Regions from separate parts of the Bacteroides celer genome, predicted to be linked through region 1. Evidence: riboswitches for the same ligand, from Rfam matches in the RefSeq annotation. Region 1 holds a riboswitch; each other region holds the start of a gene.
What was found. A riboswitch is a leader RNA that binds a small molecule or an ion and turns the genes downstream of it on or off. The one in region 1 is predicted to bind cobalamin.
Positions count from the first base shown of each region.

Region 2: it holds a riboswitch for cobalamin, as region 1 does, so the genes downstream of both, accC (acetyl-CoA carboxylase biotin carboxylase subunit) here and CJF29_RS16025 (TonB-dependent receptor plug domain-containing protein) in region 1, are expected to answer to the same signal.
Region 3: it holds a riboswitch for cobalamin, as region 1 does, so the genes downstream of both, CJF29_RS05435 (anaerobic ribonucleoside triphosphate reductase) here and CJF29_RS16025 (TonB-dependent receptor plug domain-containing protein) in region 1, are expected to answer to the same signal.
Region 4: it holds a riboswitch for cobalamin, as region 1 does, so the genes downstream of both, CJF29_RS04655 (putative transporter) here and CJF29_RS16025 (TonB-dependent receptor plug domain-containing protein) in region 1, are expected to answer to the same signal.

Region 1 covers NZ_CP178209.1:3,915,597-3,917,789, forward strand. The annotation lists cobalamin riboswitch at 754-954, shown strand; gene CJF29_RS16025 (TonB-dependent receptor plug domain-containing protein) at 1,138-2,193, shown strand, end outside.
Region 2 covers NZ_CP178209.1:1,503,380-1,505,572, forward strand. The annotation lists gene accC (acetyl-CoA carboxylase biotin carboxylase subunit) at 1-834, opposite strand, end outside; cobalamin riboswitch at 966-1,170, opposite strand; gene CJF29_RS05600 (pyridoxamine 5'-phosphate oxidase family protein) at 1,306-1,788, shown strand; gene CJF29_RS05605 (thioredoxin family protein) at 1,883-2,193, shown strand, end outside.
Region 3 covers NZ_CP178209.1:1,465,491-1,467,683, reverse strand. The annotation lists gene CJF29_RS05435 (anaerobic ribonucleoside triphosphate reductase) at 1-958, opposite strand, end outside; cobalamin riboswitch at 994-1,183, opposite strand; gene CJF29_RS05430 (hypothetical protein) at 1,664-2,193, opposite strand, start outside.
Region 4 covers NZ_CP178209.1:1,257,000-1,259,192, reverse strand. The annotation lists gene CJF29_RS04660 (ABC transporter ATP-binding protein) at 1-732, shown strand, start outside; cobalamin riboswitch at 811-1,022, shown strand; gene CJF29_RS04655 (putative transporter) at 1,236-2,193, shown strand, end outside.

The DNA.
Region 1 (2,193 bases):
GTTCGGAGAGGGGTGTACAAAGCGCTGAAACGCCCACCAGTAAAGGGGGAAAAGCCAATGAAAACCAGTAGAGTAGAGAAGAGAAGAGTAAAGAAGAGTAAGTAAAAGTATTATTTCTGTTATAAACAACAGCAATAATACTGGGCAGAGAAGATGGCTTTGGATGCTGCCGTTGTCGGTTCGGATCACTTCGTCGGTGCCGTTTCTGTTCCCGTGTCCCTCATGAACTGTTCGTCCGGCAGATGACCGACTTTTGTCTGGTAGGTTGTTGATGCTCGCCCAGTAGGTAACGGACATTCACACGGTAGATAACCTACGTTTGTACGTTAGGTAAATTCTATATTATTTCACGGGCTACCGTTTCAATACTTGTTTGCTAAAGTATCATTTGCTTCAAAACCATACCGAAATGAATTAGTTCAAAACCGTATAGTAAGGAACAAAATAGGTGGATACCGCTGCATCCCCTATAAAAAACGACCAATTATGTTTCAATAAATCTGTTTCATACGTCCAACGTTGGACATAGACAAAGATACTTTTTAAAAGCTAATCTTATGTCAAACAAATAAAAAAGGCGGGCAACTCAATACCCGCCTCTAAAATCCGCTAATTTGGTAAATTTTGTAATAAGTGACAGTCTCATTTACAAAAATACAGAAAATATCGAAGAAAACAAGTTGGTTCTTTCTCTTTCGTATCAGGACGAAAGAAAAAGAATATCCCCCAACTTGGAAAAAACAAATAAACTCCCTATCTTTGTCCCGCATTGGTTTGCGACTCCCTTACGGGGGAAGCAATTAAAAGGGAATCAGGTGTAAATCCTGAACAGTCCCGCTGCTGTAAGTTCCATGCATGTTACAAGCAATTCACTCATTGCCACTGGAGAATAATCTGGGAAGGCGTTTGTAACAGGAATAAGTCAGAAGACCTACCATGCAATTATGTTTCACTGCTTTCGAGGAAAAAGCGTTGAGTCTAATGAACCGGACAAGTCGTCTATCATTTCATTCATCACTCTAATTCAGAGAAAGTGTGTTAAAACGAATAAACTCTGCCAAGTTTATTTATGCGTGTCCGGTCGAAGGGATTTCGCCCGGACACTTTTAAATAGCAACAGACTGAAATAAGGAATAAATGAAAGAGAGAACATTTAAGAAAATGATCTTTGCAGTATTCTGCTGCCAATTCTTATCCATACCACTTTTTGCACAACAGCAAAAGGTAGATACGACACATACATATTCTATTCCTGAAATAACAGTATCAGATATCTATCAGACTCGCGAAGTACGTTCTACCGCTCCCCTGCAAGTATTCTCCAAAGACGCCCTGAAAAACCTGCACGCCTTGCAAGTATCCGACGCAGTGAAACACTTTGCCGGAGTGACCGTAAAAGACTACGGAGGTATTGGCGGACTAAAAACTGTATCCATACGAAGCCTGGGAGCACAACATACCGCTGTTGGCTATGACGGGATCACCCTAACCGATTGCCAAACGGGACAAATCGACATCGGGCGTTTCTCACTCGATAACGTAGACAGACTTTCTCTAAACAACGGACAAAGCGATAACATCTTCCAACCTGCCCGCTTCTTTGCGTCAGCAGGCATCTTGAATATCCAGACACTTACCCCACAGTTCACAAAAGACAAAAAGACCAACATAGCAGGAGCTTTCAAAACAGGTTCCTGGGGATTAGTCAATCCCTCCCTCCTGCTGGAACAACAATTCAATAAAACATGGAGCATGTCAGTCAATGGCGAATGGATGTCTTCTGACGGACATTATCCATATACACTGCGCTATGGAAGTGCAGAAGGAGATCTGTCCTCACGTGAGAAACGGAAGAATACAGATGTACAAACATTCCGTGCTGAAGCCGGACTTTACGGTAACTTCTCCGATAAAGAACAATGGCGGCTGAAAGCCTATTACTTCCAATCCTCCCGGGGACTACCCAAAGCTACCACTTTCTACGACGACCATTCTACCCAACACCTGTGGGATAAAAACACTTTCATACAAAGTCAATACAAGAAAGAATTCAGCCAACAATGGGTATTCCAAACCTCTGCCAAGTGGAATTGGAGCTATCAACGTTACCTAGACCCTGATACAAAGAACTCATTAAAGAAAACAGAAAACAGCTACTACCAGCAAGAATATTACCTTTCCGCTTCTGTACTA
Region 2 (2,193 bases), 2.4 Mb from region 1:
AACAAGAAATTCGATAGTACCCGCACCAATGTAGTTTACTGCTTTAGCCGCGGCTACCGCTTTTTCACCCATGTCTTTCCGCAGTTCGGGAGTGACGAAAACCGAAGGAGTCTCTTCTACGATTTTCTGGTTACGGCGTTGCACGGAACATTCGCGTTCGCACAGATGAATGACGTTTCCATGCTTGTCACCAAGAATCTGGAACTCGATATGATGAGGCTCTTCAACGAACTTCTCCAGATAAACCGTGTCATCGCCAAAGGAAGACAACGATTCGCTCTTGGCAGTGGTATAAGCTTCTTTCACTTCTTCGACACTGTGGATGAGGCGCATACCCTTTCCACCACCGCCCATAGAAGCTTTCAGCATCACCGGGTATCCGATCTTATTGCAAAGTTCTATGGCTTCTTCCACACTTTTCAAATTGTCTTGTGTGCCGGGAACAACGGGTACTCCCGCCTCGATCATTTTGATACGGGCAGCAATTTTATCCCCCATGGCTTCCATTGTTTCCGGATTAGGTCCGATAAAGATGATTCCTTCTTCCTGACATCGACGGGCGAAGGTAGCATTCTCGGACAAGAAGCCGTAACCCGGATGGATGGCGTCCGCATGAGCTGCTTTCGCCACTTCGATGATTTTTTCTATATTCAGATAACTCTCTTTGGATGCTGCCGGCCCTACGCAATAAGCTTCGTCTGCATAAAGCACGTGCTTCGCGGTCCGGTCTGCTTCGGAAAAGATAGCGATACTCGTTATCTCCATCTCCCGGCAGGAGCGCATCACCCTTACGGCAATTTCACCGCGATTGGCTACTAAGATTTTTTTTATCATACTTTTTTCAATTAAGTACATACTTATTAATGTCTTCCTATCTAATGGACATACTCCACCCGACGAAAAACAGTATTTTTTTGATTTGGGGCTTAACAAGTGATGCTCTTTCTCCTAACCCACGAGGAGGGGAGCGTCTTACACAAAATGGCAGGTCTTCTGACTGACTCTTGTCTTATTTGCCTTCCCGATTAACATCAGTGGCGTTAAACTAGTTCAATTATAAGACATTGAACAGAGCTTCACAGCAGCGGGACTGTCCGGGACTTACACCCGATTCCCTATTAATCGTCGTCCGTTGGATACGGATTCTGAACCATTTCGGGGGGCAAAGATAAATAAATATTAAATAAGATGTTCCTTTTTTGCACGAAAGTTTCATTTTTGTGCAATGCTTATCTTTAAAACGGGGATTTGTCTTCGATTAAGAATATTGTATATCTTTGTAATGTCATTAATTATATAGTAAAAATGAAATATTTAAATGAACCCGTCAGGCGCCAGGATCGTCTGCTGGAAGAAGAAAAAGCTCTTCGTTTATTACAAACTGCAGAATACGGAATATTGTCGATGCAGGCAGTAGGAGGCGGCGGTTATGGAATTCCTGTCAATTATGTGTGGGATGGTGCTCATTCTATTTATATTCATTGTGCACCCGAAGGGGAGAAACTGCGTTGTATCTCTGCTTGTGAGAGAGTTTCTTTTTGTGTGGTAGGAGCCACTCATCTTGTTCCCGACAAGTTTACGACGGGGTATGAGAGTATTGTACTGACAGGGACAGCCCATACTGGACTTTCGGAAGCCGAACGGATGAAGGCGCTTGAACTGCTGTTGGATAAACTCTCTCCTGAAGATAAAGTGGTAGGAATGAAGTATGCGGAGAAGTCTTTCCATCGCACGGAGATCATTCGTCTGGATATTGATAACTGGTCGGGCAAATGTAAACGGGTTTGATTCTTTAATTAGTGTGTAACCTTGCTACTTTTCTAAACTATATTTCTCCTGATATTGTTAAGTTGATAGTAATTAATTAAAAGGAGATATTCGTATGAAAGAAAAGAAAATAGCTCGTGAAGAAAGAAATCAGGAGAAACTGGCTAACGGTGATTGGGTAATGGCAGAGTTTTATGCAACGTGGTGTCCTCATTGCCAACGTATGAAACCGGTTGTTGAAGAATTTAAGAAACTGATGGAGGGAACATTGGAAGTGGTATTGGTAGACATCGACCAGGAACCTGCCCTTACAGATTTCTATACGGTTGAGTCGACTCCTACCTTTATTCTTTTTAGAAAAGGACAACAGCTTTGGAGACAATCCGGCGAATTACCTTTGGAAAGACTGGAAAGAGCAGTGAAAGG
Region 3 (2,193 bases), 2.5 Mb from region 1:
GATGGGTATCTTTGCGAGTCTGCTGATAAGCTTTCTCAACGATACGGGCAAGGTGTTCCTTATCTATAATGATTTGTAAAGCTATCAAAGCAATGCGCAATGTTTCGCGTTCGGCTTCGGTAGCCTTGATAGACGGAAGATATTCTTTAATCAATGTGCGGATGGATTTCTCATCGGCCTGATTTCCGTTTTCCATGGCGACATAGAAATTGATGAACGATGCCAGATGCTTACGGAAAGATTTGGCCACACCTTTTGCCATGAAGAAATCAAAAGCAGGAATCGCCTGTCCGCCATGCTGCTCATTCTGGTTGGTCTGGAAGATAATGGTAGCCAGCGTAGCATAACTCTGGATGCTTTGCGGGGTACGAATACTACCGTTCTTTGTGCGGAAACCACGTTCAAAGAGGTCGTCCATATCATATTGGATACAAGTTGTCGTCTTTGTCGGATAATAATCCAAGTCGTGAATGTGAATATCTCCCAACTGGTGTGCTTCGGCAAAACGTTTCGGCAACAGGTATTTATACGTATAATCTTTGGTTACTTCGGAAGCGAATGTCATCATCTGTCCGGCAGGCGTGTGACTGCTCATGTTGGCATTGCTCAAGTTGACATCGTTCTTGTCGATGGCAACGATGCCGTCCATCACTTGCTTCATCTGGGTTTTCTTATCGCGCTCCGTATTCCGCCATTCGCGATAAATAATATATTTCTTCGCTACTTCCGGGCGTACTTTCATCAACGACTTTTCTACTAAATCTTGAATCTCTTCTACGGTAATAGTAGGAGTAGTAAACTGACTGATTACGTTCATAGTGATGTCAGCCACCAACTGCTGCTCATCCTGAAAACCGGTTGCACTGAATGCCTTACTGATTGCATTCTTGATCTTACTGATAGAGAAATCTTCTCTTTTACCATCACGTTTGATGATACAAATTTCCGCGTAGTTCATAACTTTAACTCCCGAAAGCTTATTAAATTAAAAATTGAAAATTAAAAAATTCCGGCAGGTCTTCTGACTTATCCCTCCCTCGCAACACCTTCCCACACCGCCATCGATGCAGTGGCTTATTGTGCGGATTCTTAGAGAATTACAGCAGCGGGTACTGTCGCCGATTTACACAGCGTTCCCTCATTGACTAAACCTCTTTTTAGCTCCGAAACCGGATACAAAGATAGAAGATTATCTAATAGCTTGGTTAGCTTTTAACATTAAATTTCGGGAAACTTTTCTTTCTCGCTGATACAGAAAGTTTTCCAAAACGGAAAACTTTTTTCTGATTTTAACGCAAGAAGTATTCTGTTTTCATTCATCCTTTTTCCAGAAAGTAGACATCCCACAGGGCGCCTATCCCCTATTGCAGCTACAAAAGTGGGAAATTATTTTCTTTTGTTCTATACAAAATCAAAGAAATATTTCTGCCTTTTAAAATTTACTACTGATTTTTTCTTTTTCACTATGTTTCCGAAAAAGGATTTTCGGAATGCGAAAAAAAGAAAAGGTAAACAGGAACAAAATAGAAAAAGAGAGAGAGAATAGAAAAAGGAAAAAGAGAGGAAAAAGGAAAGAGAGAAAAGGAAAATAAGAGACAAAAAAGCTGAATATGGAAAGAAGAAGAGAACACCTTATTTATAATATGTATTCCCGTCTCCTCCTTTATTTAAAATAGCTACTCACCTTTTTGCAAGCTTCCCCGTATCGCTCCATGTTCTGCTCGGATAAAGGAAAATCTTTAGCGGGAAGGATGGGAATCACTTTCACCGCAAAGTTTTTGGCATCATAACAATTACCACAGACTTGGATAAATGCTTTGCCGTCTACCGGTTGGTAAAAAGGCTGATAGTTTTCAGTTCCTGTGCGCCGGGGTTCGGCAGCTGATAGAAACTCGGCACTACCTTCGTAGAACCCGCCTTTCTGAAGCCAGTAATTGGTTTGCAACGACATGGCAAACACATATTCGATGGTGGGATTCTGTGATAAAATCCATTCGATGTGTTCAATTCCTTTCAGAGCTTTATCTTCGGGTATGAGAACCCTCTTTCCTTTGGGGGCAGGTTCCAAGTTATCATTGCATAGATTGGTGATATAGAAATCTTCGGGAGTCATTTGGTTACCCGTCAGTTTGATGATATAATTGAAAAGGTTGCGCGCCTCTACATTACGGCTGCGTTCACCATGATCTTCGG
Region 4 (2,193 bases), 2.7 Mb from region 1:
TTAGGATATGGACAGCGCACGCTGTTGGAAACGGTAAATGCCCGAATCACAGGCGGACAACTCGTTGCCCTGTTAGGACGTAACGGAACGGGAAAGAGCACCCTGCTCCGTGCTATGATGGGGCTGGGAAAGCCTCAATCAGGAGAGATTACTCTGCAAGGAAAAAACATAGCATCATTGAAACCGGAAAAATTAGCCCGGAATATAAGCTTTGTCACCACCGATAAAGTACGTATCGCTAATCTCCGCTGTAAAGATGTAGTAGCTTTAGGGCGTGCTCCCTATACCAACTGGATCGGCCAACTGCAACCGGAAGACCAAAAGCGGGTGGATGACGCTATGCAGCTAGTCGGTATGTCCGGTTATGCAGAAAAGACAATGGATAAAATGTCCGATGGCGAATGTCAGCGAATTATGATTGCCCGTGCTCTTGCACAGGATACTCCCGTCATCCTGCTTGATGAACCGACCGCCTTCCTGGACTTACCTAACCGCTACGAGCTCTGTTTGCTTTTAAAGAAACTGGCACAGGAAGAAAAAAAATGTGTCTTATTCTCCACTCATGACCTCGACATCGCCTTATCGCTTTGCGACTCCATCATGCTCATAGATAATCCGCAGATGTACACGCTGCCTACTCCGGAAATGGTGGCCAGCGGACATATAGAAAGACTTTTCCGAAATGAATCCGTCACGTTTGATGTGCAGGAGATGAGAGTACGCATCAAATAAACAAACAGATATCCGACAAGAATCAGACTGTGTATAAAATAAATAGGTAGCATTCATTTGGGTTCCTATATAAATTCGCTATCTTTGCCCCGAATTGGTTTCAGATAGCCATATCAACTATCTGAATTAAAAGGGAATCGGGTGTAAATCCCGGACAGTCCCGCTGCTGTGAAACTCCATTCAACTTCTTGATATTTACTTTTACCACTGACCAGGTATCGATAGTCAAGGTCGGGAAGGCATCAGGAAGGGAGTCAGTCAGAAGACCTGCCATTCATACCTTTATAGTTGTTTTTACTCGTGGGATAGGAAAACGGCAGACTGTAAAAAAAGAATCGAGTAGTCATGACATCGGAAATGATTGAAGGAGGATAAATTCTCTCTAGCTAAAATATCAAAAGGACGGCATTAGACCGTCATGCTCAATGTGTGCGTATCCCCGCAGAAGTGATTTCTCCGGGGGTACTTTTAGCTAAACTAAATATCATCATATAATAATCACAATGGAAGTTCTAAGAAATTTATTTGAAGGTTACCCCAATCTTTGGGGCGGCGGAGTGGCACACTCCGTACTGATTCTGTCACTAACCATAGCGTTTGGAATCATCCTTGCAAAAATCAAAGTGCGGGGAGTATCTCTGGGAGTTACCTGGATACTCTTTGTCGGAATCGTATTCGGTCATTTCAACATGAATCTGGACGAACACCTGCTCCACTTTCTAAAAGAATTCGGATTGATTCTGTTTGTTTACTCAATTGGTTTGCAGGTAGGACCCGGCTTTTTTTCAGCATTCAAAAAGGGGGGCTTTACCCTGAATATGCTAGCTATGCTCGTAGTAGTATTAGGAGTAACCATTACTATTATCCTGCACTTCACCACCAGAACTCCGATTACCACAATGGTAGGTATTTTGTCCGGAGCCGTCACCAATACTCCGGGACTGGGAGCCGCACAACAGGCCAACAGTGATTTGAATGGCATAGATGCTCCCGAAATTGCTTTAGGATATGCTGTCAGCTATCCGCTGGGTGTAGTAGGTATCATCCTTTCCCTGCTTGCTTTGAAATATCTCCTTCGCATCAATACTGCTCAAGAAGAAAAAGAAGCAGAAGTCGGTCTGGGACATCTCCAGGAACTTACCGTACGCCCTATCTCCATTGAAGTGAGAAACGAATCGGTAGATGGCATCAGGATTAAAGAACTCCGCCCGTTACTGAACCGTAAGTTTGTCATTTCCCGCATCAAACACCGCGAGGGTGGAGAAACCGAATTGGTCAATTCCGAAACAATTCTACATGTAGGGGATATCATATTAGTGATCTCTACCCCGATTGACGTGGAAGCAATCACTATATTCTTCGGAAAGGAAATCAAAATGGAATGGGAACAACTGAACAAAGAGCTCATTTCACGCCGTATCCTGATTACTAAACCGGAATTGAACGGGAAAACGCTTTCAC